One region of the Virgibacillus sp. DJP39 genome, then DNA from elsewhere that is predicted to be linked to it. Evidence: riboswitches for the same ligand, from Rfam matches in the RefSeq annotation. Region 1 holds a riboswitch; each other region holds the start of a gene.
The links. Region 1 has a riboswitch for cobalamin ahead of ACOI1D_RS18090 (ABC transporter substrate-binding protein). Riboswitches for the same ligand answer to the same signal wherever they lie in the genome.

Region 1 (10,169 bases):
ACGGAAGGAAATCAAACAACTTCTAACGATAACAATCCTGAGACAAAACGAAACTAATATAGAGAATCAACCGAATCCGGAAACAGGTGTGAAAAAGAAAGGCGAATCTGATTCAAAAAGTGAGAATCGCCCTGAAGAAGAGAACCTAGATTCTAATGACAATAACACGAATGAAAATCAACCTTCTTCTCCGTCTATACCATAGTTTAAAGTGAAATGTCACTAGTGGCTATGTAAAATAGCCCCTTACTCAGGATCAGGAATATTCTAATCATATTATACTATCTTCTCACATTATAATTTACAACGAACATTCGACTGTTGGAGGTGTTGTTATGAGTCGTTTTCATTGTTGTGCGACATGTAAAAATTTTCGGATTGAGAAGCAAAAAGAAACAGGGAAACGAATTTATTGTGAAAGGCTAGGTTTTGATACTAAACCGACTTATCAATTTGATTGTTGGGAACCAAAAGAACGTGTAAAAATCGCAATGAGGAAAGAAGAATTGAAAAGAGTATAGATAAATAAATGAATATTAAAGGACTTTTTAAACTTAAAATAGCCATATGTATTGTCAAAGTAAAAAGATATTAGAACAATCTTTTAAATAAAAAGTATTGCCAAGGAAGTTGAAGTATGGGGGATAAGGCATTTGCTTTTATCCTATCCTGCTATAACTAGGAAGGGTACTAGTTGCTATATGGAAACAGCCCAACATATAGATAAATCAATATTTCATATGTAGTTTGATTATTATACAGGGACTCTACAATAGGCGCTAGACTGTATTAAGCGCCTAGATAAATGGACTAATAGTATAGTTTATCTAAATCAATTCCTCCTATCAGTTCCTCCAATACTTCCTCTTCACCTATTCGAGCTTCCACATTTGCGATTTGAGGAACAATTCCAATGACTGGTATTCCTGTCATTTTCTCAATCATTGTTGGGTTATGTTTAACTCCTTCAGTTGGATTGTCTGGATAACCGTTTATTACGATCCCTTTTATGTTAAGACCTTTACTTTCAGCATAGTGAGCAGTTAATGCAGTAGCGTTTAGTGTCCCAACAGTAGCTTGAGTAACAATCACAATTGGTATGTTCAAATCTTTAATTAGCTCTGGTGTTCCATACTGCTCATCAATTAAAGGAACAGCTAGTCCACCTGCTCCTTCTACTAGTACTAAATCATGCATCTCTTGTAATACATGATAATTACTTTTAATTACCTGTGGATCAATAGGATCATCAGCTAACTGTGCAGCAAAATGAGGTGAAAAACGGGGTTCGTAAAGAAAAGAATTCAGCTGTTCATTATCTTTTGGGTTATAAACTTTCCGGTAAAGTTCTACATCAGGAGCCAACCATTCTTCACCTTCTGTAATTGCTCCACATTGTACTGGTTTATAGGGAACCGCATCTATTTTTCGTTTTCGAAATGCGTATGTAAGACACGTGGTAATAATGGTTTTACCAACATTAGAGCTGGTACCTGTAATAAAAATCCCAGACAAAAAATCACTCCTTACTTAGAATAGCAATAGTGTAGCATATTTGATTTATTAGGAGTAACTTTTTGTTTGAGTGAAAATAGTTCGTTTTACTCGGCTTGTTAAAACTTTGAAGAGTAAAAATAGTATGGGTCTTTTAATAGGTTTAAATTTTGTTCAATCTAGTCCTTCTTAATAAATATGAGGGCTGTATATTCATGGCTTCTGTTATTAAATTTTCCAATGTAAAACATTAGCATTCGGGGATTTAGCATAGGAAATCTATCTGCATAAGCCATCTTATTCCGTTCATAATAATCAAAAGGAGGCGATGGTATGCATGAAAAGGGTTTTGAAAAAAAAGAAAAAGAATACGGTCTAGCCCATCTGTCCGAGGAGCAAAGAGATCTCCTTGATAAAGTCGAAAAAACTACGGGGCTCATATTAGTAGCGTACGATAATAATCGGGATATGGACGGAGTACAAACAGAATGAAGTTAAAAACAGGCAGGACTATTATTGTATTATTACTTACTTAATCTTTAGTAAACGATTATACTAACTCTTAAAAGTATCGGGAAAGTAAATTGAATTAGTACTAGAGGTAGTAATTCCATTTGTCCAAAGGAATTATTTTACAAATTCTATTGTATATTTATTATTATAACTATACACGGTATTTTTTAGAAACCTAAGTTGCCTTTTTCTGTACAATTCACGAGAAAGGCAACTTAGGTTCTTTCTCTTGTCATACTATCCTATTTAACTGGTTCGAGTCTTTTTTTTAGATTGTAAATTTTCAAGGGCGCGAATGTTGATACTTTACCTAGAGCGTGAATTGGTAAGGCTAACACTTTCATTGATTTCACTCCCTCAGAAGTGAATTATGACAGTTAATATGAGTATGCCTAAAAATGAAATTAATAGGTTGATTTTACAAACAATTAAAGATATATTAATAGGGGTAAGATTTAAAATGCTTTAAAAATGGGAAAATGCATATTTTACCGTTTAAGATATACTGCACTTCTAGTTTTTTATCTTATTTTTTGTTTTGTCTCTAGTTTTACATAATTAAATGAATAAAGATAATGGATGATGGAATTTCGGTGGAAGTCCGAAGCTGTCCCGCAACTGTTAAAGCCAGATACATCCCCATTATTCTTTAGTCAATCCTTCGAGGTAAAAGGATGGCTATGGGATTTCTATGCCCATCCGCCCTCTGCCTTCCTGTCAGAGGCTTTTTTGCTTTACTAGGAATAAATCACATCAGGAAAAGAAAGGTATGGGTGGACAAATTGTTTAGAAAAATTATTGGTTTATTATTTGTATTAATGTTAGCAACGGTACTTGTAGGGTGTAACAACCAGGATGAAGTTAAGCAAGATTCGAATCAAGATCAGGTTAATGATACGGATACTGAGGTGAAAAAGGCTGAAGCAAAGGAAGAGGAAGAGCAAAGCTTAGTAACACAGTATCCACTAACAGTTACGGATGCTACTGGAAAAGAGGTTACTTTTGACTCAGAACCTACTAAACTAGTTTCCTTAATTCCAAGTGACACAGAGATTTTATTTGCAGTAGGGGCTGGAGAAGAGGTTTTAGCTGTTGATGATTATTCTAATTTCCCTGCTGAGGCGGCTGATTTGCCGAAGCTAGGAAGTACTTATTCTGGATTAAATGAAGAAGAACTTATTGCCTTACAGCCCGATGTTGTTTTTATTAATTCTGGTCTACAGGCACAAGTAGCTGAAGAGTTAAGAGCAAAAGGCTTTAAGGTCTTTGGTTCAAACCCACAGTCAATAAAAGAAGTAATGGAGGCTATCCAAGGAATTGGGGTAATTTTAAATAATCAAGAACAAGCGCAAAGCGTTGTCGATGATATGAAGGAAGATCTTGAAAACGTAAAAAGTAAGGTGGCTAACGTTGAGCCGAAAAAAGTGTACGCTGAATACTCGAAAGGCTGGTCTTTTGGGGCGGGGGAGTTCTCTAATGATCTTATTATTTTAGCTGGTGGAGAAAACATTTTTGCAGACATCGATGGTTGGTTTGAAGTGAATCCTGAAAAAGTCATTAAAAGAAACCCTGAAGTTATACTTTACACTTCTGGTGAAAAGGGTGCAACAGAAGATAGTAAAGAACAAATTTTATCAAGAGAGGGCTGGAATGTCATTGATGCCGTCAAAAATGAGCGGGTTGTTGGAATTGATTCAAGTAAAGCGAGCCGGGTCGGGCCACGAATTACCGAAAGTTTAATTGAAATCTTTGAATCAATTCATCCCGACTCAGCAGAATAATGAAAAAGAAATTAGTTCTATATGTAGGAGGGGCAACTCTGCTCCTTTTTTTTTCAATTATATTGAGCTTATCAATAGGGTCTTCTATGATTCCAATCACTGGGGTGTGGTCTACTCTGTTTGGCGGGGGTGATGAGGTAAGTCGGGCCATCATCCTCCAGGTTCGTTTACCAAGAATTGTCTTAGCAATTTTAGTAGGGTCCGCTTTGGCTGTTGCAGGAGCGGGCTTTCAAGGGGTGCTGAGAAATCCATTAGCAGACCCTTACATATTGGGTGTTTCTTCAGGTGCTTCGGTAGGTGCGGCTTTCATTATTTTGTTTAGCCTACAATCTACACTATTTGGTAAATATTCCATACCGATTGTGGCTTTTATAGCCGGGGTATTTACTTTGTTTTTCGTCATATTCATTGCGAAAAAAAGTGGTCAGATGAAAAAAGAAACGTTAATTTTATCAGGAGTAATTGTGCAAGCTTTTCTAGGCTCAATCATCTCATTGATGGTTTCCATGTCAGGGACAGTGTTAAACGAAATTATTTTCTGGATGATGGGGAGTTTGACTCTAAAAGGATGGGAATACTCGCAAATCATGGCACCTTATTTGCTAATTGGGATTGTTATTATACTATCACAAGGAAGAGCGTTAAATTTATTTACATTAGGTGAAAGGAGTGCCCTTCACTTAGGCGTTCAGGTAGAGAGGACGAAGATGATAGTTCTAGTAACTTCAACACTACTAACAGCCTCGGCCGTATCGGTATCGGGTGTGATAGGTTTTGTTGGGTTGGTCGTTCCACACTTGATCAGATTGATTGTCGGTCCTGATTACCGACTAATCCTCCCCCTTTCCATTTTTGGAGGCTCGATTTATGTACTTTGGGCGGATACAATTGCAAGAATGGCCTTAATGCCTAAAGAAATACCCTTAGGTGTCGTAACTTCCCTGTTAGGTGCACCTTTCTTTGCTTACTTATTGAAAAAGGGCAGTAAAGGAGTTCATCTATGATTGTTGCAAAAAATATATCGAAAAAATATGACTCAAAGGAAGTTTTAAAGCCTCTAGACTTGTCGATTGAGCCCAATGAAATCGTGGGGATTATCGGGCCAAATGGTTGTGGCAAGTCAACACTCATGAAATTATTATCAGGAGCTGAAAAGCCGACTGAGGGGATTGTCCAAATCAAAGGAAAGTTGGTCAAGAAGTACAAATCAAAGGATCTAGCAAAAATTCTTGCTGTCCTTCAACAAGAAGGGATTCCTCCAGTGGGCTTTACCGTTCGGGAAATGATCGAGATGGGCCGATATCCTTATCAAAATTGGCTTGACGATGAGGTTAATAGAGTAGCTAATAGGAACTCCAATATTGCTCGTGAGATAATGGAAAGATTGCACATAGATCACCTTGAAAATGAGGTCATTAATCACCTGAGTGGTGGAGAAAAGCAGCGAATAGCCTTGGGGCAGGTATTAGCTCAGGAGCCGGAAATACTTATGCTAGATGAACCTACCACCTATCTTGATATCGGTCATCAGCTTCAAATGATGGAATTAATTAAGAAATGGCAAAAAAAGAGTCAACATACAGTAGTCGTGATTCTACATGATCTTAACCTTGCTTCCATGTATTGTACCCGCCTTGTCCTGATGAAGGATGGTAGGATTGAAAAGGTAGGTTCACCAGAAGAAGTTGTTCAAGAACGAATCATCACTACTGTTTATGGCACAAAGCCAATTGTCATCGATCATCCGAGACAATTGATGTCACCGCAGATCATCCTTAATAGACTTTAGTTGATCTGGAAGGTGACTTATGGAAACTATCCACTATTAAATACATGAATAAGTTTGACTAACCAATTATTTTAGAATAAACCTACTATTCAAGGGGGAAATAAGATTGAAAGAAAGAGTTGTTGTTTCGTGGAGTGGTGGAAAAGACAGTTCATTAGCACTCTATCATCTTTTAAAAGATGATAGGTACACAGTGGATTCTTTACTTACAACTGTAACAGAGGGATATAAGCGGATTAGCGTTCACGATGTGCGAGAAAGCTTATTAGATGATCAAGCTAAAAGTCTTGGCATTCCACTTCGAAAAATGTACATTCCTCAAGAAAGTTCTCATTCTATTTACAAGGAAAGGATGGATGAACAACTAAAACAAATTAAAGAAGATGGAATAAACACCGTGATGTTCGGTGATATTTTCTTAGAGGATGTACGTTCGTACCGAGAAGAGCTGATTCATAAGCAAAAGTTAAAAGCGATATTTCCACTATGGGGACGACCAACGAGTGAGTTGATTCAGGAGTTTCTTTCGCTCGGATTCAAGACGGTGACTACTTGTATAGATACGGAAGTGCTGACGGATGAATTTTTAGGTAGGCATGTCGATGATTCATTTTTAAAGGAGTTACCGGAAGATGTAGATAAGTGCGGTGAAAATGGTGAATTCCATACCTTCACCTATGCAGGGCCGTTGTTCACCAAGCCAGTTCACCATAATATAGGAGGAAAAGTCAACAAAGGGCGATTCCATTTTTCTGAACTAGTGTAAGATTAAGATTGACAAGTAGGCGAATTCGGCTGCGATAAAAAAAGATAAATAAAAAGGACATTATCTTTGTTGGAAGATAAGATGAGTTGGATACTTATTATAAATATTTGTCTTCTTTTCTTAATCGGAAGGGAAGACTTTTTTATCTTGAAGGACCACAACCGAATAAATATAAACAAGAAGAGAGTGGTTCGGTCCACTGGGCTTTAGGATTAACTAGAGTACCAATTTTCCCCCATTTTAAAGGTGGATCAATCATCCTTTATCGCTAACTTTTAGTTTTATCGTGTAGCTTATTTTAACAGCAGAATTATACAAACAACAAAAGGTCGGACCATGATCTGAAGAAAGAAGGTAAAACATGAGCCTGCTGCTTTTTAAGAAATAAAAATCTATATCATTTTACACATCATACCTATATAACGTTATAAAGTCGGTCATAAGATGCTATTTCGAACTTATGGGCGGCATTTTATCTGCCGTCAAAACCCTAGATATACAAGGTTTTTTATGTATGGTGAAAGTAAATTGCTAATATAGTAAATATTATTGTAGGCTTCTCATTAATTGTCCCAATTTATGAGAAGCTTCTTTTTTCACTTTCTTAGCTACGTGTAGGTTTACGTTTCTAGCTGTGTCATCATTGGAATGACCAAGTCTATCCACGGTCTCTTCTAAAACAATTCTAGCTTCTGCGAGTAATATGTATACGTATGACGGAGGGAGATTGGCGTGAGCACACTGTTTACCTCTGCTAACTTTAACAAACTTTTGCGACGGTCAGTGTTGGTGAAAATAAATCCCATATCATGATAAGTATATCGGTATCCCGATTTGACTTTTTTCTGAAGAGCTAAATTGCTTTTTAGTCTTCTATAACATCAGTGTCGACCACTTTAGTTCCTAGAGTAAATAGGAACTTATAATTAAGTATGTTTTTGATTCGCTCATCACCTCCTGGTTTCTATCTTTCTATTAGTTATTTCCGTTGAGTACTAGTTCACTACTAGCTTGTACCCTAAATTTTAAATTCCAGAATTTCCACATCCTTATTTTCCTATCTGGCCTTGTTCGCAGAATATTTATATCAAATTATTAATGTTAAATTCAGGTATGTCATTAGTCCAGAAAGGTAATACATTCATGTCACCATTACTACTAAGCATGAAAGCTAAATAGCAGAACAACTCCCTATTGCGAATTTTTATTTCTAATCTTGTTTGAGAGATTGAAAAATAGTTGCAAAAAACGCCCTATTATACTACTTTTCGCTTCTTATTTTCTCAATACTGGTCTTGTATAGGATGTGTTACAGTTAATATAGAAAATTCAAACAAATGATTTTTGTCGAATTTTCTATATCTACTATTTAGTAGAAAAAATTAGGGAGAGGATTTTGCAGAATGAAAAGCTTAAAGTTACTGGGAAGTATTTTGATAGTTGTTATTCTTATCGCACCCTCTTTTACCTCACCGGCTGACGCAGCCGAAAAGTCAGACAGATTACGTGTTCTTATCACCTCAGTTAATGAAAATGCAAAAGAGAATGCAAAAGAGAATTATGGTGTCCGCTGGGATTTTAATCAGCAGGGATTTACAACTAATGTCACAACAGCACAGTTTCATGCTCTTCAGAAAAATAAAAATTTAAGTGTAGAACTCGTTGACAAGGTGTCTCTGGACGCACAACCTAGTTCTACTGCAACAGCTACACCAAGTGATCAAACTCCATGGGGAATGGAGGCAATCTACCAGAACGATGCAATTACTACTACTTCTGGAGGTAGCGGGGTTAAAGTAGCTGTTCTGGATACTGGTGTTATTAATCACACTGATTTGAAAAACAACATAGAGCAATGTAAAGACTTTAGCCAAATGAAAGCAAATCTCGTTACTAATTTCTGTGAAGATGACAATGGACATGGTACACATGTTTCCGGAACCGTTCTTGCTGATGGAGGGTCTGGAAATGGAATCTATGGAGTAGCCCCTGATGCAAAGTTATGGTCTTATAAGGTGTTAAATCGCCGTGGTTCAGGTTATTCCGATGATATTGCTGCAGCAATTCGTCATGTTGCAGACGAAGCTAATCGTTTAAACGTAAACACAGTAATTTCAATGTCGCTTGGATCTAGTTCAGAATCCACACTCATAACAGACGCTGTTGCTTATGCTTATGGCAATGGAGTATTAGTGGTGGCGGCAGCAGGAAACTCTGGTCCATCTGCTAATACAATTGGATACCCTGGAGCACTTGCAGATGTTGTTGCAGTTGCTGCTCTAGAAGATGTACAAGAAAACGGAACTTACCGTATTGCTGACTTCTCTTCACGCGGTAATCCAAACACGGATGGCGATTATGTTATTGGAGAGCTTGATGTAGAAGTTTCTGCACCAGGCCGTGCTATTGAATCTACTTGGTATGATGGAACCTATCATACTATCAGTGGAACATCCATGGCCACTCCTCACGTTTCTGGATTGGCAGCGAAAATATGGGCAGCAAACCCAAGTTTTACAGCTGCACAGTTACGCGCTGAACTTCAAAACCGGTCGACAAATAATGACATCTTAGGCGGTTATGGTTCAACTACAGGTGATGACTACGCATCAGGATTTGGATTCCCGACCGTAAACTGATCTATTGGCAGAGGGGTTGGTTAGTCTATAAGTCTACTGTTCTATGATACTAGCCCCTGTGCCAAAATTTTTATAAGAAGGAAAGGTGATTAATTTGAAGAAGAGAAATCTCAGAAAGACGGTGACTGGAACAGCCTTGGCGTTAAGTTTGACCTTAACGGGATTTGTGGGATCTGTAGGAGCAGCAGAGACTGGGGATAAAGTTCTTCAGGAAATGAAGTCGATGACGAAGTCTAATTTTGATGTAGTTTGGAATAAGGACACAAATGTACCGACATTTGTGTCGGGCAAGTTATCAAGTAAACCTGTAAAAGATGTAGGCGAAGTAAAGCAATATTTAAACGAAAAGAGAGACCTTTACGGACTAGATCCTAATTCTGACCTTTTATTTGTCAAGAAGTCACAAGATGAATTCGGCATGACGCATTACGAGTTTACGCAATCAGTTGAGGGAGTACCGGTTTATGGAGCAAGATTTACGATCCATACGGATGAAAAGGACATCGTTACTGCTATTACAGGAAATGTTCATCCTAATGCTGCACAAGAACTGGACCATAATTTGAAAGCGGATTTGTCGGAAAAAGATGCGATTTTACAAGCGTGGAAATCGATTGATTTGACCAAAAAGGAAACTAAAGTAGAGAAGGCAGACAAGAACGCATTGAAGGAATCTAGTAATCTACCAAATTCTAGCGTGAAAAATACAGCAGAAAAAGCAGAACTCGTTGTTTACTCGGAAAAAGATACAAGTAAGCTGGCTTATCATGTCGAACTACAGTTCATTTATCCTGAGCCAGGGAACTGGCAAATTTTTATTGATGCTAAAGACGGTTCTGTAGTTGATTCATACAATGCGGTAATGGATGGCGCGACTACCGGCTATGGATATGGTGTTCTCGGTGACTACAAAGAACTGAACACTTATTTATCTAACGGATCCTATTTTTTATATGACGTGACCAATCCAATGAGCGGTGTCATTGAAACGTTTACGGCAAATAATGGGACAAGTCTTCCGGGGTACCGTTCAGTTGACAGCGATAACGCCTTTACAGCTTATTCACAAGGAGCGGATGTGGATGCACATGCTTATGCGGATAAAGTTTACGATTACTTCTATAATACTTTCGGACGTAATAGCTTTGATGGAAACGGATCTACCATAAGGTCAACAGTACACTACG
Region 2 (10,169 bases), on a different contig from region 1:
AAATCATCCTTGCTAAATGCGCTCAAGCCAGAGCTTCAGATCAAAACTGATGATATCTCAAAAAGTCTGGGTCGAGGCAAACATACAACTCGACATGTAGAGCTATTACAACTTTTCGGAGGTTTGGTAGCAGATACCCCTGGGTTTAGCGCGTTGGAATTTAATGAAATTGATTTGGATGAATTAGGCGATTGCTTTCCAGAGATAAGAGACCGTAAAGGTGAGTGTAAATTCCGCGGCTGCATGCATAATAAGGAACCAAAATGTGCTGTCAAGCAAGCTGTAGAGCTAGGCGATATTTCACAATTTCGATATGACCATTATTTAAATTTTTATGAGGAAATACAATCTAGAAAGCCGAGGTATTAATATGACTAAAATTGCACCTTCTATACTTGCATCAGATTTCTCTAAACTTGGACAAGAAGTTCAAGATGTTGAAAAAGGTGGTGCAGATTATATCCACGTTGATGTTATGGATGGACATTTTGTACCGAATATAACCATAGGACCATTAATTGTTCATGCTCTAAAACCGATTACCAACTTACCTTTGGATGTACATTTAATGATTGAAAATCCAGATGCATATATCAAGGAATTTGCAGATGCAGGCGCGTCTATTATTACAGTACATCAAGAGGCCAGCCCACATTTGCATCGGACAATTCAACTGATAAAAAGTTATGATGTAAAGGCAGGAGTCGTCATAAACCCTGCAACACCAGCATTTATGATAAAGGAAATTCTCGCTGAAGTTGATCTAGTATTGCTGATGACAGTTAATCCTGGATTCGGAGGTCAGTCATTTATTTCCGCTGTTATTCCTAAGGTAAAAGAAATTGCAAAATGGCGTGAAGAGCTAGGCTTGTCCTTTGAGATAGAAATTGATGGTGGTGTGAATGTTGATACCGCTAAATTATGTGTTGATGCTGGTGCGGACGTTTTAGTAGCAGGGAGCGCTGTCTATAATAAGCCTGACCGTAAGCAAGCAATACAGGATATTCTTAAAGCAACTTTACAGCCGGAGTAAACAATGAAAACAGTAGGTATTGTTGCAAACGGCCCTTCAGAATTAATTCCCGATTTAACTGGGTATGAGGATGAAGTAGACATATGGATTGGTGCAGACCGCGGTGCATTAACTATTATTAAGTTTGGTATTGATCCTGATTATGCGCTAGGGGACTTTGATTCTATTACAATACAAGAAGAAAAAAGTATTAAAAATAGATCTAAGCATTTTACTAGATACCCTGTTGAAAAGGATCAAACGGACATCGAAATCGCGGTTGAAAAAGGAATGGAATTTGGAAGTGAATTGATTTATTTCTTTGGAGTGACAGGTGGCAGGTTAGATCATGAACTTGTTAATATTCAATTATTATATAGGCTAAAGAAGAGAAACTACTCTGCCATTATTGTTGACCAACTAAACCAGCTTGAAATTTTCACACCTGGAACATACCGAATTGATTCTAATGAAGCATTTCCATACATATCATTTGTTCCAATCTCTGAGCATGTTATAGGGATGTCGTTAGATGGCTTTTACTACCCGCTGAAAGATTTTACTTTGTCATTGGGTTCAACTCGTTGCATTTCAAACAAGCTTCTTTTAAATAATGGTACTTTTTCTTTCAGTGAAGGCATACTATTACTTATAAAGAGTCGTGATGGGTAGGATTAAACGATTCCAAATTAGTTGTGTTTGCAAATGGAGGAGGGGGAACTCATGAAATTTTATACTATTAAGCTCCCAAGGTTTGTCGGTGGATGTGTAAGGCTTGTGATAGGTATGTTTAAGAAAGATAAATAGTTACCTAGGCTTTTGTCATATGACAGAAGCTTCTTTTTTTGTAGACAAGTTTAGAAAATTTGTCCTATCGTCAAGCTTTGATGGTGAAAGCATTAGTCGCATTTAAACTGATATCCAAAAACGTGCTTATCAATGTAAAAAAGCACCCTAAAACATAGGGTGCTTTTTAACCATTTACTAATGTGGTTGTACTTAAAAGGTATATTATACGCGCTCTACTTTACCTGACTTAAGTGCGCGAGCAGAAACATAAACTTTTTTAGGTTTGCCGTCTACCATAATACGTACTTTTTGTACATTAGCTTTCCAATTACGCTTGCTGGAATTCATAGCGTGAGAACGTTGATTTCCACTGTGAGTTTTACGTCCAGTTACAACACATTTTCTAGCCATGTTAATCCCTCCTACTCATACATGTGTCATTTTAATTACTTATATAATTTATCATAATAACTGCAATAACGCAACGAAAAATAGTAGAAAGAGTATGTATAGCTAGAGAAACTAAAAATAACAGGAGTACATAATCTTAGACAAAACCGGTTTACATGCACTGATATAAGCAATGTATCAACCAACCCATCAAGAAAAATGTCTTGACAGAACAAAGGATTTCGTCCATTGTAATAAGAGGATTTGTGTGCTAAAGTACCTGTGCTTTAAAAAAATGCATATTTATAGTAGAATATCCTTAGTAATAGTGGGTATCAAAGGAGGATAACTATGTCCATTGAACTTAACACAAATGATGGTCAGGTAACAATTACAAATGATGTCATAGCAACAATTGCGGGTGGCACAGCTGTTGAATGTTATGGAATTGTTGGAATGGCGTCCAAAAATCAAATTAAAGATGGAATATCTGAGATTTTAAGAAAAGAAAATTTTGCACGAGGTGTTATTGTTCGTCAAGAAGAAGATCATCTCCATATCGACATGTATATTATAGTCAGTTATGGTACAAAAATATCCGAAATAGCACACAACGTGCAATCACAAGTGAAATATACAATGAATAAATCTTTAGGACTGTCTGTAGACTCAGTCAATATCTATATTCAAGGAGTACGTGTAGAAAAAGATTGATCCTTTGTTTATTTGTAGTGAAAGAGGAGGAAGTATAGTGACAGTACGCAAGTTAGATGGTATTGTTTTTGCACAAATGGTACGTTATGGAGCCCACCATTTAGCAAGCAATGCCAAACAAATTGATGCTCTAAATGTATTCCCGGTCCCCGATGGAGATACAGGTACAAACATGAATCTGTCAATGACCTCGGGAGCAAGTGAAGTGAAGAAGTTGGATAGCGCTAATATTTCTGAAGTATCTCTGGCCTTTTCAAAAGGCTTGCTTATGGGCGCCAGGGGCAATTCAGGTGTTATTTTATCCCAAATTTTTCGTGGTTTTGCAAAAGGAATAGATAAGAAAGAAAGCTTAACGACTAAAGATATAGCACATGCATTTGATATAGGTGTTGCTACGGCTTATAAAGCAGTAATGAAACCAGTAGAAGGAACAATCCTGACTGTTGCTAAAGATGCTGCAACAGCTGCGAATCAATCTGCAAAAACAGAAGAAGATGTAATCGCTTTAATGGAAGCAGTTCTAAAAGAAGCAAAAGCATCACTAAAGAGAACCCCTGATCTATTACCTGTTTTAAAAGAAGTTGGAGTAGTTGATTCTGGTGGACAAGGTCTAGTTACAATTTATGAAGGATTTCTATCAGCGCTAAAGGGGGAGGAACTTCCTGATGGTGTAACAACAGAAGTTCATATGGATGAAATGGTTAATGCACAGCACCATAAAATCGCCCAAGACTTCATGGATACAAGTGACATTGAATTTGGTTATTGCACTGAGTTCATGGTTAAATTTGAAGAAGACAAAACTAAAGCAAATCCATATGATGAAGATAACTTCCGCAACGAATTAAGCGAACTAGGTGATTCTTTATTAGTTGTTTCAGATGAAGATGTTATAAAAGTTCACGTTCACGTGGAATATCCTGGTGACGCCATGACGCTTGGTCAGCGTTACGGTAGCTTGATTAATATGAAAATAGAAAACATGCGCGAACAACACACAGCCTTAATTGGAGATGATCCTAAGCAAATAAAGTCTAAGGAAAAAGAACCTTTTGCCATTGTGACAGTTGCAATGGGTACAGGTTTAAAATCTTTGCTTAAGAGTTTAGGAGCCTCAGTTGTTATTGAGGGTGGGCAAACTATGAATCCAAGCACACAGGATATAACAAATGCAATTCTAGAAGCAAACGCAGAAAATGTACTTATTTTACCTAATAACAAAAATATCATAATGGCAGCGGAACAGGCAGCAGAGATAGCAGAGGTTAAAGCAGCTGTAGTTACTACCAAAACGATTCCACAAGGCATTAGTGCGATGCTCGCTTTTCATCCTGATTCTGATATTGAAAAAAATAAGGAAGCAATGCAGGATGCTGCCGGACAAGTCAAGACTGGACAAATTACGTATGCAGTTCGTGATACAAAGATAGATGGAATTACAATTGAAAATGGAAATTTTATGGGAATTGCAGACGGGAAAATAATCGCAACCCATCAAGATCAGGTTGAGACAGTTAAATTGCTGTTAAATGATATGATAACAGCAGAAGATGAAATCCTTACAATTCTTCAAGGAGAAGATGTAAGTGACCAAGAAGTAAGTGAATTGGTACATTATGTAGAGGCAACATATGAGGACATAGAAGTTGAAGTTCATAATGGAAATCAACCAATTTATTCGTATATTTTTTCAGTAGAATAAATTTAATATGATACGTTACTTAACAGGCAGAGGGTAAGCTCTATGCCTGTTTTTTGTTTTTGGATGCTTGCGTTTATAATCTGTTATAATAAATTGAATGAATATACTTTATGGTGACTTGAAAAAGTTGAAAAGGGAAGTTGGTGTGAATCCAACGCGGTCCCGCCACTGTTAATGAGTAGAATCTTTTGCTGACCACTGTTTCTGGGGAGAAATGGGAAGGGAAAAAGATTCAATTACTTATAAGCCAGGAGACCTGCCATAAGGAAGTACATTTTGTCCTACGGGAGATAGGGGGGTGTTTACGTACATAAACTTTCAAGGAAACAAGTTTATTAATGTAGCCATTTTAACATCTTCTTTTTGTAGAGGGTGTTTTTTTGTGTTTAATTTCAAAGAGGGGGGATTAACGTGGAAAATCTAGCTTTACCAACTTCAAAGACGATTCAGACTCGCTTGGTATTACCGCCTGATACAAATCATTTAAATACAATATTTGGAGGTAAGGTACTAGCATATATTGATGAAGTTGCAGCATTAACAGCAATGAAGCATTCAAATAGTGCAGTGGTTACCGCGTCCATAGATTCTGTTGATTTTCTTTCTTCTGCTAAAGTAGGTGATTCGTTAACAATTGAAGCATATGTGACCTATACCGGGATAAGCTCAATGGAGGTCTATGTTAAAGTAATAGCGCGTGACTTGATCAATAACAATGAAACATTAACAACCGAGTCATTCCTAACAATGGTTGCTGTTAATCAGGCTGGTAAACCAATTCCTGTACCAAGGGTTCTGCCACAAACGGATGAAGAAAAACAATTGTATGATACGGCTCCAGCAAGAAGAGAATACAGAAAGAACCGTTCATCACTGCGTTAATCTAGATCAAAAAAACGAGCCTGGTAGAATTACCAGGCTCGTTTTCTAATACCCTATAACCTTCATGAAAAAGTCAAACAGGAATAGGGAGGATATAATCATTAATGCAAAAGAAAGTTCTTTTTGCTTTCCAAGTGCTATTTTTACAATTGGATAAGCAATAAATCCGAATGCCATACCATCAGCAATGCTGTAGGTAAATGGAATCATAACTGCTATAAGAAATGCCGGTAATGCCTCTGATAAATCGTCTAAATAAATGTGACGAATATTTTGGGCCATTAATACACCTACAATTATTAAAATTGGACTTATGGCCGTATTTGGTATGACCGATATCCAAGGAATAATAAATATAGTTGCAAGAAACAGGAGGCTTGCAGTAATGGCTGCTCTTCCTGTTTTTCCATCTGAAGCTATTACTGCTGCATTTTCAGCCGCAGAGACAGTAGGTGACGTACCCAGGAACGCACATGCTAGAGAAGAAAAAGCAGTGACATGATATGCTTTTGTATAACTTTTTTCTCTTTTTAGCATATGAAGCTGTCCATGCAACAGTCCCATATTTTCGAAAATAAGAATCATAGCCAATGGGAAAATTGCTAGCCAAAAGGACAGTTCATCTATAGCAGAAAAAGACGGCATAAATACTAATTCAGATGGATTAACGTTGACTGGATCGCCCTTATTGGAATCCAGAATACCAAAAAAGTATGCCAGGACAGTTCCACTTATCATCGTAATCAGAAAGTTTGCAGGAATATTTTTAACAAATAAAAATATTGCCAGAAATAGTGTTAGTAAACTAACAATTACTGTCGGAGATGAAAAGTCTCCAATTGCTATAATGGTATGTTCACCACTAACAACAAGTCCACTTTTTTCCAGACCGATTAAAATCAAGAAAAATCCTAAACCAACTGTAATAGCGTGTTTAAGTGAACCTGGAATAGCTTCCTTTAATATTAATCCCAAACGACTAAAGGCCGTAATGACAAATATTAGGGATGCAACACATACAACTGCTAGCCCTTCCTGAAAACTTAGCCCTGCACCTTCTACAATAGAATATGCGAAAAGTGCATTTATTCCCATCCCAGGTATTAGAATTAACGGTAGCTTAGCATATAGTCCCATTACGATTGTTCCTACAAAGCTTGCTAAAATAGTTGCCATCATTCCGCTTTCTACCGAAATCCCAGCTTCACTTAGGATAGACCCATTGACGGCTACGATATATACTGTAGTAAGATAACCAATTAACCCTGCAATAATTTCCTTACGCCATGTTCCTTTGGATGTTGTGTTCTTGCTATAAGGCATGTAATCTCCTCATATTCTTTCTATCCCTCTCCCACCCGATTATAAAATTCATAATCCACAAATGATTATTATAAAGGTTTTTGGTATAATTGACAATAGAGCATTACGCACAAATAAAATTTAGGTGGTGGCAGTTATGAAATTTAATTCAGTATTCGATATTATTGGCCCAGTTATGATTGGGCCGTCAAGTTCACATACAGCCGGCGCAGCTAGGATTGGTAAGGCTGCACGTAATCTATTTGGCGAAGAGCCGAAATGGGCGAGGATTTATCTATATGAATCTTTTGCCAAAACTTATAAAGGGCACGGTACTGATTTTGCGTTAGTTGGTGGTTTACTAGGATTTGAGACAGATGATACAAGGATGAGCCAATCACTTGTAATTGCGAAAGAACATGGTATGGAGATAGAGTTCGTGGAGGAAAACATCGCTTCGGAACACCCAAACACTGCTAGATTAGTTATCGGAAATGAGAAAGATGAAATGGAACTTGTTGGGATTTCCATTGGTGGGGGGAAAGTTGAGATTACCGAGTTAAATGGTTTTGAATTGCGGTTATCTGGTAATCATCCTGCAATTTTAATTATGCATAATGACCGCTATGGAGCTATTGCTTCAGTTACTAAGATTCTAGCAAAATATGAGATTAATATTGGTCATATGGAAGTGAATCGTAAAGATGTTGGAAAACAAGCGTTAATGGTTATAGAGGTTGATCAAAATGTAGAAGATGTGGTTTTGAAAGAATTGGAAGATGCAGATCACATCATTCAAATATCTAAAATTGTAAGTTAACATCACAGAAGGAGGATAAAATCATGTTTCGTACAGTTGCAGAATTAGTAGAAATCGCTAAAAAAGAAAATATATTAATATCTGAGGTAATGATCCGACAAGAGATGGATGTCAAGAACATTTCCCGTGAAGAAGTTTTTGCCAATATGGAAAGAAACCTAGACGTTATGGAAAAAGCAGTTGAGGAAGGATTGGCTGGGGTCGAATCAGTCACAGGATTAACTGGTGGAGATGCCGTCTTAGTTCAAAAGTATATGAAAGAAAAAACGCCATTATCTGGTAATCTAATGATGGATGCTGTCAGCAAAGCTATGGGAACGAATGAGGTAAATGCTGCAATGGGAACTATCTGCGCAACACCAACAGCAGGTAGTGCCGGCTGTGTACCTGGTACATTATTTGCAGTAAAAAACCAGTTGAATCCAACGCGTGAACAAATGGTTCGTTATTTATTCACATCAGGTGCATTTGGTTTAGTGGTTGCAAATAATGCATTTATTTCGGGCGCAACTGGTGGTTGTCAAGCGGAGGTAGGGTCTGCTGGAGCAATGGCCGCTGCAGCTATTGTAGAGATGGCTGGTGGAACACCACAACAATCATCTGAAGCTTTTGCAATGACGCTTAAGAATATGCTTGGTCTTGTTTGTGATCCAGTTGCTGGGTTAGTGGAAGTACCGTGCGTTAAACGAAATGCTGCAGGTTCATCTTTAGCGATTGTATCTGCCGATATGGCACTGGCAGGTGTCACAAGCAGAATACCTTGTGACGAAGTAATTGGGGCCATGTATAAAATCGGAAAGTCAATGCCCTCTGCTCTCCGCGAAACAGGTGAAGGGGGACTGGCCGGAACACCTACTGGTCAAGCTATTAAGGAAAAAATATTTGGAATGTCCTCCAAGAAAGTGTGATCGACCTTGTTAAATGAACCTGTTACAACTGTTAAAGGTGTCGGTGGAAAGTTTGCGGAAGCGTTGGCACTTGTTAATATTTATACAATAGAAGATCTATTTTACTATTTCCCGTATCGTTACGATGTCTTTGAAATTAAACCTCTGGGTGAACTAATTCATGAAGACAAAGTAACCATTGAGGGAAGGATAATTCATGATCCTTCCCTTTCTTTTTTTGGGAAAAAGAAATCACGCCTGACATTTATGGTGGAAACAGAAGGTGTGGCGGTTAAAGTGGTTATGTTTAACCGGGCATTTGCTAAAAAACAACTGAATCAAGATGATGTTGTGACCCTTACAGGAAAGTGGGACGCACACCGACTGCAAATTACCGTAAGTAATTATAAAGTAGGGCATGCAGAAGAACAGGCGACTATACAGCCTATGTATTCTTTGAAAGGCGATTTAACCAACATCAAATTAAAAAAAGCAATGAGTACCGCTGTCAGAGATCACATAAATGACATAGAGGAAATTATCCCTGATACTTATTTAAAAGCCTACAAAATTCCGGATCGTAAACACGCTATATTAGCTATGCACTTTCCAAAAGATAGACAACTTCTGAAACATGCCAGAAGAAGGTTTACATATGAAGAATTTTTGATATTCCAACTAAAAATGCAGCTAATCAGAAAGCTTAACCGAGAATCTACCACAGGGAACACACAACATTATAATCCTAGTAGTTTGCAGGAATTCATACAGTCTTTTCCCTTTGAACTTACTAAGGCTCAAACACACACCTTAAACCAGATATTGGCTGATATGAAATCACCTTATCGAATGAACCGGCTTTTGCAGGGAGATGTTGGATCAGGAAAAACAGCCGTTGCGGCTATCTGTCTATATGCAACAATTACAGCTGACAGACAGGGAGCTCTAATGGTACCCACAGAAATCCTAGCCGAGCAGCATTACAAATCGCTATCTGAAATGTTTGGGGATCGAGCCTCAATAGTTCTTTTAACAGGCTCAGTGAAGGGGAAGAAAAGAAGAGAAATAACTGAAGCAATAAAGTCTCACCAAATTGATATTGTGGTTGGAACCCATGCTTTGATACAGGGAGATGTTATTTTTGCAAATCTAGGCCTAGCTATTGTGGATGAACAACACCGCTTTGGAGTGGAACAGAGAAGAGTTTTAAGGGATAAAGGATTACAGCCAGATGTCTTGTTTATGACTGCGACCCCGATCCCTCGAACATTGGCTATAACAGCTTTCGGTGATATGGATGTTTCTGTTATCGATGAAATGCCACTGGGAAGAAAAGAAATAGATACGTACTGGACGAAAGAAAACACTTTAGACAGGGTGCTTAACTTTATAGAAAAGCGAGTTTCGGCAGGGGAACAAGCATATGTTGTTTGTCCACTAATCGAAGAATCCGACAAGCTGGATATTCAAAACGCCGTTGACCTTTATAATCAGCTACAGGTTTTCTATCCTTCTACAGTACAGGTTGGGTTAATGCACGGTCGATTATCTTCTGCTGAGAAAGAAGAAGTGATGAATAAGTTTGCTGCTAATGAGCTACAGGTTCTTGTGTCAACAACAGTCGTTGAAGTAGGGGTGAATGTGCCGAATGCAACGGTAATGGTTATTTAT
Region 3 (10,169 bases), on a different contig from region 1:
CCAGCAAATGCAGTTTCTAGGGATCCAGCAGTTTTCTATGAAGCTACATACGGTATTTTTGGTCAGATATATTACCAGCTTGGTTTCTATCATTTATATAGTTCATGGTGGTATATGCTAGTAATAGCACTTATCGGTATTTCACTAGTAATCTGCAGTATTGATCGTTTTGTGCCATTATACAAGGCTTTAAAGACACAAAAAGCGAAAAGGCATGAGACATTCTTAAATCGTCAGCGGCTGTATAGTGAGTCAGATAATATTACAGATGATGAAAAGCAGCAAATTGTCGAATCTCTAAAGAAACAACGTTATAAAGTACGTGATGAAAAAGGACATATTCTAGCGGAAAAAGGACGGTTTTCCAGATGGGGTCCGTATGTAAATCATATTGGATTAATTATTGTTATGATTGCAGCTATTTTACGTATGACAACCCCTATGTACATCGATGAGTACATGTGGATTCGAGAAGGGGAACAGCAAGTTATTCCAGGAACCCATGGTGAATACTATGCCAAAAATGAAAATTTTATACTAGAAACATATGACCAGGATAACGAGCGTTTTAAAGAAGCAATGAAAAAAGAAGGTGTCGTAGCTAAAAACTTTGAAACAGAGTTAACTATTTACAAGGAAAGTTCTGATTCAGTAGTAGGCGCAGCACCTAAACTTGAAAAGGTAATGGAAGGCAGTACCAAGTTGAATGAACCAATAAAATTTTCGGGTTATACATTGTATCAGGCAGGATATCAAAAGAATGAGTTTACAAGCATAACATTTAAGTTACATGAAACAGATGACCTGGATGAAAAAGCTATGGGCTCATTTACAATTGATCTTACCAAGCCAAAATCAGAATACTCTTTAGAAAATGGTTTTCGTGTAGAAATCGATCAATACTATCCTGAATATTATTTAGATGATGGAGAACCTAGATCACAGTCAAAATACCCAAGAAATCCAGCATTTGTATTTTTTGTTTACCCACCAAATAGTGATAAACCAGAAGTTAGTTTTGTAGGTATTCGGAAAAATATTGATGCAACAGGAGAAAATGAATATAAATTGGGATTACAGGATTTTGAAATGCGGGATGTTAGTGGAATAACTGTTCGAAGAGATTATACGCTGCCATTATTTGTTATTGGGGCCTTAATCTTTATGATTGGTGTTATTCAGGGAATGTATTGGCATCATAGAAGAATTTGGATACATCCAAAAAAAGGAAAGCTTTTATTAGCTGCACATACGAACAAAAATTGGCATGGTATAAAAAGTGACATTGAAAAGTCTATAACAAATACAAACGTTAAAATGGTCATCGACCAACAAGAGTTATCTGATTAGCCGTAAGAGGAGGATTTTATGGATACATTAATTGATATAAGCAGTACAATGTTACTTGCAGCATTTATCTTGTATCTGCTTGCCACATTTTTCTTTGGAGCAACTATACGCGATAAGCGTAGTGAATCTAAAAATAGCAAAGCTGGTACAATTGGTATCACCATAACAATTATTGGATTTTTATCACAAATTGTATATTTTATTACGAGATGGATTGCCAGTGGACATGCTCCAGTAAGTAATTTATTTGAATTTGTTACATTCTTTGGTATGGCAATAGTATTTGCATTTATCATCTTATATTTCATCTATAAGGTGAGCGTCTTGGGATTGTTTGCTTTACCTATTGCAATAATCGTCATTGCGTATGCAAGCATGTTTCCAACTGAAATTGCACCATTGGTACCATCACTGCAAAGCTACTGGTTATATATTCATGTAACAACAGTATCACTAGGAGAAGCAATATTATCAATTAGCTTTGTAACTGGATTAATTTATCTAATCCGTACGATTGATCAATCAAAGCGAAATAAGCGTACAACATGGCTTGAAATTGTATTGTTTTCATTACTTGTTTTTGTTGGTTTTAGTGTAACGAATGGAATTTTCAATGTTGCCGGGTACAGTGCGGAATTTGAATACACTGCAGCTAATAACACAGTTACGAAAACAGATTATCCTTTACCAGCAGTTGTCAGTCCTAATGAAGGGAAACTTATCACTGAGGGTGTAATGCAGCCATGGTTTGAAGCTCCTTCATGGATGCGCGGGGTTGATGCAGGCAGAAAATTAAATACGATAATCTGGTCAGTATTTGGAGGATTAATTTTATACGGTTTATTACGTCTGATTTTGCGTAAAAGAATCGCCGCTGCCATTAAACCGCTGCTGCAGAAGGCAAAGCCTGATTTATTGGATGAGATTGGTTACCGGGCTGTAGCTATCGGGTTCCCAGTGTTTACACTTGGCGGAATAATCTTTGCTTCAATATGGGCTCAGGAAGCGTGGGGCAGATTTTGGGGTTGGGACCCTAAAGAGGTCTGGGCTTTGGTTACTTGGTTTTTCTATGCAGCATTCTTACACTTACGATTGTCCAGAGGATGGCATGGTGAAAAATCAGCATGGCTCGCTGTTGGAGGATTTGCAATTATCATGTTCAACTTGGTCGCGGTTAACTTGGTTCTTGCTGGATTACATTCGTACGCATAAAAACAGTTTTAAACAAGGCATTATATTTTAAAAAATGATAATGCCTTGTTTTTTTCACTATTAACGAGGTTTTTTTAACTGTAGATTCTTAGAGGAGGGTGTCAGATGGAGGAACAGACTAAAGTGTTAGTAGTAGATGACGAAGATAGAATTCGTCATTTAATTAAAATGTATTTGGAGCGAGAAGATTTTGTTGTCGAAGAAACAGATAACGGAACAGAAGCATTAGAATTAGCCCTGGAGAATGATTATGATGTAATTTTATTAGATATTATGATGCCGGGTATGGATGGAATAGAAGTGTGTCAGGAACTACGAAAAGAAAAGCAGACACCTGTAATTATGTTGACCGCAAAAGGTGAAGAAGCCAATCGCGTGCAGGGTTTTGAAGTAGGGACAGATGATTATATTGTCAAACCATTTAGTCCTAGAGAAGTTGTTCTGCGTGTAAAAGCTATACTTAGAAGATCCTCAAATACTAGTTTTAAGGATAAAGAAGGCGTGCCTAAAGATATGCTTGTATTTCCACATTTATCTATTAACCACGATGCACATCGTGTACTGGCGGATGATAAAGAAGTTAATTTAACACCGAAAGAGTATGAACTATTATGTTTTCTTGCAAAAGCACCTGACAAAGTATTTAATCGGGAGCACTTGCTTAAAGAAGTTTGGCAGTATGAATTCTTTGGTGATTTACGTACAGTTGATACACATGTCAAAAGGTTAAGAGAAAAACTAAATAATGTATCTAGCGAGGCATCAAAAATGATAGTAACCGTATGGGGCGTTGGATATAAGTTTGAAGTGGATGATGTGTAATGTTTTGGCGTAGTGTAGTGGGGAAACTAGCAGTGACTATTTTATTGCTAGTTTCTTTTGTACTATTTATTCTTACCATTTTTTTGTTAGAGTTTTTTGAAAACTTCCATATTGAAGAGGCGGAGGAAGATCTCCTGCAAACGGCAACAAAAGTTTCAATTATGGTCAACCAATACCATAGTGAAGATCTGATTCACGAAACAACAGATCGAGTAAAGGATGCTTCTAGTCGAGTTGCTATCATTTATAATGATGGAGAGGTATGGGTGTCTGGCAGCAACAATGAGGATTTGCCTGCTTTTAAGCTGGACTGGGTTGACAGTGATGAAAATTTGTCTCAAGTTATAGCAAGTGATCAAAGGGTGAAAAAACAAATAACTGTCCCCGATAGTAATAGTAAAATTATGATAGTTGGTACCCCTGTTGATAATGGTAATGGAGCGGTATATGTGTATCAATCGTTAGATGTGATTGATCAGACAAAAGCCGAAACTACTAAAATAATATTTCTTGCAGCTGGAATAGCAATTATTTTAACCACAGTTTTTGCTTTTTTCCTTTCAACCAGGATTACATCACCTTTAATAAAGATGCGTGAAGCTGCATTTGATCTAACTAGGGGTGAATTTAATACAAAGGTGCCAATACTCACACATGATGAAATTGGTGAGTTAGCAATGGCATTTAACAGGATGGGCCGACAGTTGAAATTTCACATAAATGCATTACGACAGGAAAAGGAACAGTTAGCCAGTATTGTCAGTTCTATGGCTGATGGGGTGATAACACTTAATCGAAATGGAGATATGATTGTTACTAACCCGCCAGCAAAACAATTTCTTGAAGGCTGGCATTTTGAGTACCAGGAACAAGTAAAAGAGTCACAGAATCAGCTGCCTGAAGAATTAAATATGATTTTAAAAAGTGTCATTAAAGATGAGGATCCCGCTATTCACGAAATTAGCCTGCAGGGGAGGAACTGGGTTATGATTATGACTCCTCTGTATGACCAGACATATGTACGCGGAGCAGTGGCTGTTATCCGGGATATGACTGAAGAAAGACGTTTAGATAAGCTTCGCAAGGATTTTATCGCAAATGTATCTCATGAATTAAGGACACCTATTTCCATGTTGCAGGGATATAGTGAAGCGATTGTTGACGATATAGCAGAGTCTAAAGAAGATAAAAATGAACTTGCGAAAATAATACATGAAGAATCATTACGAATGGGTCGGTTGGTTAATGAATTATTGGATCTGGCCAGAATGGAAGCTGGGCACATCCAGCTAAATATTGAAAAAGTTGATGTTTATCCATACATGAAGCGAATAATTAAAAAGTTCAAGGGAGTATCATTGGATAGAAAAATAGACTTGAGTTTAGAAACAACTATTACTGATTCGTTTATTTATATTGATTTAGATCGGATGGAACAAGTTTTTACAAACCTTATTGATAATGCAATCAGGCATACAAACGAAGGTGGTTTTGTTAAGGTCTCTGTAGAAGTGAAAGACGAAGCGTTATATGTATCAGTTGAAGATAGCGGTAGTGGTATCCCAGAAGAGGACATACCATTTGTTTTCGAACGCTTTTACAAGGCTGATAAGTCTAGAAAAAGAAATAGAAAACAGAAAGGAACTGGACTCGGGCTGTCTATAGCGAAAAATATCATAGAAGCTCATGAGGGAACAATTACTGTTAAAAGCAAACTTGATATTGGGACGGCATTTACCTTTAACATCCCTCAAATAAAATAATAATTGCTTAATGACCGATAGTTTGATAGGATTAAAAATGTACAATAATTGAATACAAATAGTGAAAATGGTGCTTGTGCTTAATAGGGAATCTAGTGTAAAGCTAGAACTGTCCTCGCAACTGTAAGTGATGTACGAAATAAGTGAAACCACTGTATGGAAAACATATGGGAAGGGCTTAAAGTAGGGTGATATCACAAGTCAGTAGACCTGCCTTTTTCTAATGTTTCAATGCTTCGAGGATAAAAGCGATTGAGATAACCGAATAGTGCCATGGATGTTTATGTAATGTTCGATTGTCTTATTAAGCTAACTCTTTTCGAAGAGTTAGCTTTTTTGGTAGTAAAAAAAGGATAAAACTTTCTTTCTACAAGTGCAACTAAGGCTTTCACCATTAAAGCTTGGCGTTAAGCCAAGTTTTCTAAATTCTATCATCTATGGATTTCCGGATTATCTAACGTCTTAATCTTCACAAATAAACTATTGGGGGTTTAAGAAGATGGGGAATTATAAGTTATTTCTAGTTTCATTGGTAATGGTAATCGGTTTATTAGGTGGATGTAACCAGGAATCTGGTGGAGAACAGTCAAGTCCATCCAATGAACAATCGCAAACGAGCGAAAGCAATACATCTGATAATGAACAAAAAGAAGAAATAGTTACAATTTCCATTACAAAGAAAAAAGGTGAAGAAACGGTTACCGAAAAAGAAATTGCTATAGAAGAAGGAGCCATTCTTTACGATGTTATGAAGGAAAATTTTGAAATTGAAGATGATGCTGGATACATCACGTCCATAGAAGGAATTAAGGCTAACGAAAGTGAACAAATGGCGTGGATGTTTACTGTAAATGGTGAAATGGCAAGCGTAGGAGCTAAGGAGCTTGAATTATCACTTGGCGATACCGTTAACTTTGATCTGCAATCTTGGGAATGACTATGAATGAATACGTATAAATTAACCTTATTAGCGTTGTTGGCCGCTCTGGCTGTAGTTGGTAGGTTTGCATTTACCTTTATTCCCAATGTTCAGCCCGTAACAGCAATCATTATTATATGTGGTTTGTTTTTAGGTCCTTTAGCAGCGATGACGCTAGCAGTATTGACTACGTTTCTAACAAATATGATTTTGGGTATGGGGATATGGACTGTATGGCAAATTGTTGCATGGTCTTTAATAGGATTGTTTAGTGGGATAATTGGCAGGTACAGAAAAAAACATTCAATTATTTCACTGACTATATTCGCTGTATTTTGTGGTTATTTGTATGGATTAGTTCTTTCATTAACCACCTATACCATTGCAGGCGAATTTCTTCCCTATTACTTGGCTGGCCTACCTTTTGATACAGCGCATGCAATTGGTAATGGAGTATTTATGGTTATGTTGTATCCCATTATTTCTTTCTTTTTTAAAAAATACGCAAAAGACCGATTTTATATTCATAATACCAACTAAATAAGTTGGTATTTTTTTTTGTTCCATTTTAGTATAAACTTTTAATAGAATAAAAAAATCGAATGTAATTGTGTAACATTTTGGTTCAGGTACACGACTAATTCGGTGATTGGAGAATACGATGAAAGATATTTTTGAGGGTTTATACGATAAATATCATAATGAATTGTATAAGTTTGTTTTTTATATGGTTAAAGACAAACAATTAACAGAGGATCTTGTTCAGGAGGTTTACATTAAAGTATTAAAATCCTATAAAAATTTCAGAGGTGAAAGTAGCGAGAAGACATGGTTATTTTCTATTGCCAGACATATAACAATAGATTATTTTCGTGCGCAAAAAAGAAAAAGAAACAAAGTCTATGAATTTATTGATTGGACTGAAAAAGATTCATCACTTCCAGATGAACTGCCATTGCCTGAAGAAATAGCAATTCAAAATGAAGAAATACAACATATTTATAGGTCGATGGATAAATGTACACCTGATCAAAAAAGTGTTTTGATATTACGCTATATACAATCATTCTCTATAAATGAAACAGCAGAGATATTAGGATTTAGCCAAAGCAAAGTAAAAACCACACAACATAGAGGTTTAAAGGTATTAAGAGACAGCAGTAAATCTAAAGGAGGGGATGCGTAATGGTGTCATCTGATCAACATGAAGAAAACATCAAGGAATCGTTGAAGAACATGCCAGAGATTGCTTCAAATAGTGATAAAGCAGAAATGTATCATCGCATCTCTTCCCGAGTAAATCACCCCACTAAAAAGAAGCGAAAAAAAAGGTTCGTACTAATTCCGACGGTTAGCCTCAGTTTTATACTGTTAATTTTTGTTGTAATTGCTAACTTACAGGGTCAAAGTTTTGGAGATTACTCTAGATCAGAAAATTCGTATGACAAAGCAGTTTCTCAAGAAGATGCCTTACAGAATGAAGCTAAAAGTTCAAGTGAAAGTCTACTAAAAAGAGTCGAGGAACCAACAAACTCTAATTTGGTAATAGAACAAATAAAGGATTATGAGAGGCTCGTACACGGAAACGTACAAGCGAAGAAAGGTGAGCTTTTGATCCCTTTTTCTTATGTAATACCAGTTGACCAGACAGATGTATTTTACAATGAGCAACGGAGAGTAATAGAAAAAAAGTTATCTGGAATGTTTGATTCAAACCATTTTAAAATTGATATACCATTAGGAAAATCAGGGGAGGTAATGGTTGACAGTACTGGTTATAACATCTATCAGAGCCCAATTAATACAAAAGAGTTTTTACTGCCGGTTTCTTTAGGGCAGAATAGTAATTTTAAAGATGCACTTGAAAAAATGAAAAAAACGAATGACAGGCCCAACGTCGTCCCAGCGATACCAGATAATGTATCTTTTTCATTAACCCAACTAGAAGATAATGTAATTCAGTTGGAATTAACTTCAAATGCTGAATTTATAGACAATGCTCAGTACAAAAAAATGATTCAAGCGATTTTAATGTCAGCCAAAAGCTTTGGTTACGATGCAGTGAAATTTACAAACACTACTATCAATCAAATCGGTCCATATCAATTAAATAACCCGATAAATGTACCGCTTGCAGTTAATCCGATAGATCTGCAACGTTAATGTTCAAGAATTCAAGTTGACTTTCAAACAGACACAAACTAGTATAAAGTTAATTATAAATAATAGGAATGATGCGAAAATGGATAGAAAAGATGTTATTGATATACTTTCTGCTAAAATTAAATTAGTACGGGTTGAGTTTGATTATACCCAAGAACAGATGGCCAGAATCCTGGGTATTTCTAAAAAAACACTTGTACAAATTGAAAAAAGCCGTCTAAAGGCAAATTGGACAATAATCGTTGCATTATGCGCTCTATTTCGCAGTAGCGAAATCATCCAAAGCGTAATTGGTGAAGATGTGATTGAATGTATGGAAGAACTGGCACATTAGCTGGAGAAAACTATCGCGAAGCCTTACGGAGAAAGTCCTAGTTGCATTTTTGCAGAAAATTTTTTAAAACTAAAAAAATCTGGTCCTAATAGGTAGGACCAGATTTGTATTATTCGTCTTCAAACTTTAGTGGATTACCGTCAAATTTCTTGTCAGAAATTTTAATTGAATCTGTTGGGCAACCTTCAAAAGCATCTATCATATCTTCTTCAAGAATTTCAGGTACTTCACCTGTTCCTGTGTTTTCATCTATTACTACATGCGCTATACCTTCGTCATCATAATCATATATATCAGGTGCTGCTGCACCACATGCGCCGCATGCAATACACGTTTCCTTATCCACAATCGTATATTTTGCCAAGAATAAAACCTCCATCATGAAAAAAACTTTCATATATCTTCTATTGTAAAACGTTAGCAGGAACAATTCAATGAAATAAGCTATTATTAGTCACACTTTAATTTTTCTAAGGGGTCATAACATGCTAACAGAGGGAATAATATTAAAATGCAGTCAGCATTTTGATCAAAATAGAACGAGTTCAGCAATTTACCATTTAATTAAAGGGAAAAAGTCGATTCAAACAGTACAAGATGCGCATAGCTATCATTTAACAGATTTTTACGGGATCAATCGCTCCCTGCGAAAGTCAGAATTTGATACAATAATAAATAAAATGGTTTCTGATAATCTGTTACAGAAGAATGAATTGATGTGTTGTTCAATTACTGAAAAAGGAAATAACTGGTTAGAGCGAAACAAGATGGTACGTTTGGATAAATTTAATGGTTTACAGTTTCATAATATCTCGTCTATTTTTTATGAAAGAATGATTATGCTCATACAAACATTATCGAATAGTTTACATAATCATTATTCATTTATCCCGGTTAGTGATAAACCACAAATTTTGGAGTGGGTTAAACGTGTTTTTAATCAAGTAAAACATGATAAAGCGTCCTATTCAATTCAAATTTATAATGAATTACTTAGACTGTTAAGTGATTATTCAGTCGAAGAGGCTACTATATACGTTGATCGTTTATCAGGTTACAAGCATTATGGTAGAAGTAAGGATCAGCTAGCCCAAGGATATCATAAGGATAAGATAGAAATTTCGTTTATTATAGAGAGAATCAATCATGTAATATTGGACAAAGTTTATAATGAACCCCATTCCTTTCCAACCATTAGCAGTATTGTTAGTGATCTTCAGAGTAGGCAGTTTATTACGAATTCTGCTAGCAAAACCTATGAGTTATTTCAAAAAGGTTATTCAATTAATGAAATTAGTCATATGAGGAAGTTAAAGGAAAACACCATCTTTGACCATATTGTTGAAGTAGCGCTTTTTAGTTCTACATTTCCAATTACGAGTTTTGTAACTGAACAGCAACAACAGCAAATAGCAAATGCAGTAAAGAAAAAAAATACCTTTAAATTAAAAGATATTAAACAAATGGTTGAACAGGATATTAGTTATTTTCAAATTCGACTTGTACTGGCAAGTATAGAGCAGGTAGGTGATTAGGTTGAACAATGTATTAAATTCCAAATTAGCCTTAGAAAATGATTTACATAAATATTTTGGATACAAAACAT

Region 2: another riboswitch for cobalamin. It lies ahead of ACOI1D_RS01280 (acyl-CoA thioesterase); the one in region 1 lies ahead of ACOI1D_RS18090 (ABC transporter substrate-binding protein).
Region 3: another riboswitch for cobalamin. It lies ahead of ACOI1D_RS03830 (DUF4430 domain-containing protein); the one in region 1 lies ahead of ACOI1D_RS18090 (ABC transporter substrate-binding protein).

Annotation. Positions count from the first base shown of each region.
Region 1 covers NZ_JBMERP010000081.1:1,017-11,185, reverse strand. Annotated here, with positions in the region: gene ACOI1D_RS18110 (anti-sigma-I factor RsgI family protein) at 1-57, shown strand, start outside; gene ACOI1D_RS18105 (hypothetical protein) at 336-521, shown strand; gene bioD (dethiobiotin synthase) at 811-1,515, opposite strand; gene ACOI1D_RS18095 (hypothetical protein) at 1,828-1,986, shown strand; adenosylcobalamin (AdoCbl) riboswitch at 2,568-2,690, shown strand; gene ACOI1D_RS18090 (ABC transporter substrate-binding protein) at 2,790-3,788, shown strand; gene ACOI1D_RS18085 (FecCD family ABC transporter permease) at 3,788-4,792, shown strand; gene ACOI1D_RS18080 (ABC transporter ATP-binding protein) at 4,789-5,577, shown strand; gene ACOI1D_RS18075 (diphthine--ammonia ligase) at 5,684-6,343, shown strand; gene ACOI1D_RS18070 (S8 family peptidase) at 7,747-8,982, shown strand; gene ACOI1D_RS18065 (M4 family metallopeptidase) at 9,077-10,169, shown strand, end outside.
Region 2 covers NZ_JBMERP010000002.1:64,011-74,179, forward strand. Annotated here, with positions in the region: gene rsgA (ribosome small subunit-dependent GTPase A) at 1-369, shown strand, start outside; gene rpe (ribulose-phosphate 3-epimerase) at 371-1,033, shown strand; gene ACOI1D_RS01255 (thiamine diphosphokinase) at 1,037-1,684, shown strand; gene spoVM (stage V sporulation protein SpoVM) at 1,736-1,819, shown strand; gene rpmB (50S ribosomal protein L28) at 2,024-2,212, opposite strand; gene ACOI1D_RS01270 (Asp23/Gls24 family envelope stress response protein) at 2,543-2,905, shown strand; gene ACOI1D_RS01275 (DAK2 domain-containing protein) at 2,943-4,607, shown strand; cobalamin riboswitch at 4,702-4,885, shown strand; gene ACOI1D_RS01280 (acyl-CoA thioesterase) at 5,019-5,489, shown strand; gene ACOI1D_RS01285 (NCS2 family permease) at 5,535-6,812, opposite strand; gene sdaAB (L-serine ammonia-lyase, iron-sulfur-dependent subunit beta) at 6,949-7,611, shown strand; gene sdaAA (L-serine ammonia-lyase, iron-sulfur-dependent, subunit alpha) at 7,635-8,519, shown strand; gene recG (ATP-dependent DNA helicase RecG) at 8,526-10,169, shown strand, end outside.
Region 3 covers NZ_JBMERP010000006.1:3,907-14,075, reverse strand. Annotated here, with positions in the region: gene resB (cytochrome c biogenesis protein ResB) at 1-1,350, shown strand, start outside; gene ccsB (c-type cytochrome biogenesis protein CcsB) at 1,369-2,562, shown strand; gene ACOI1D_RS03840 (response regulator transcription factor) at 2,668-3,384, shown strand; gene ACOI1D_RS03835 (ATP-binding protein) at 3,384-5,147, shown strand; cobalamin riboswitch at 5,199-5,379, shown strand; gene ACOI1D_RS03830 (DUF4430 domain-containing protein) at 5,647-6,084, shown strand; gene ACOI1D_RS03825 (ECF transporter S component) at 6,091-6,606, shown strand; gene ACOI1D_RS03820 (RNA polymerase sigma factor SigX) at 6,728-7,252, shown strand; gene ACOI1D_RS03815 (hypothetical protein) at 7,252-8,229, shown strand; gene ACOI1D_RS03810 (helix-turn-helix transcriptional regulator) at 8,309-8,563, shown strand; gene ACOI1D_RS03805 (ferredoxin) at 8,673-8,927, opposite strand; gene ACOI1D_RS03800 (helix-turn-helix domain-containing protein) at 9,049-10,098, shown strand; gene ACOI1D_RS03795 (RecQ family ATP-dependent DNA helicase) at 10,100-10,169, shown strand, end outside.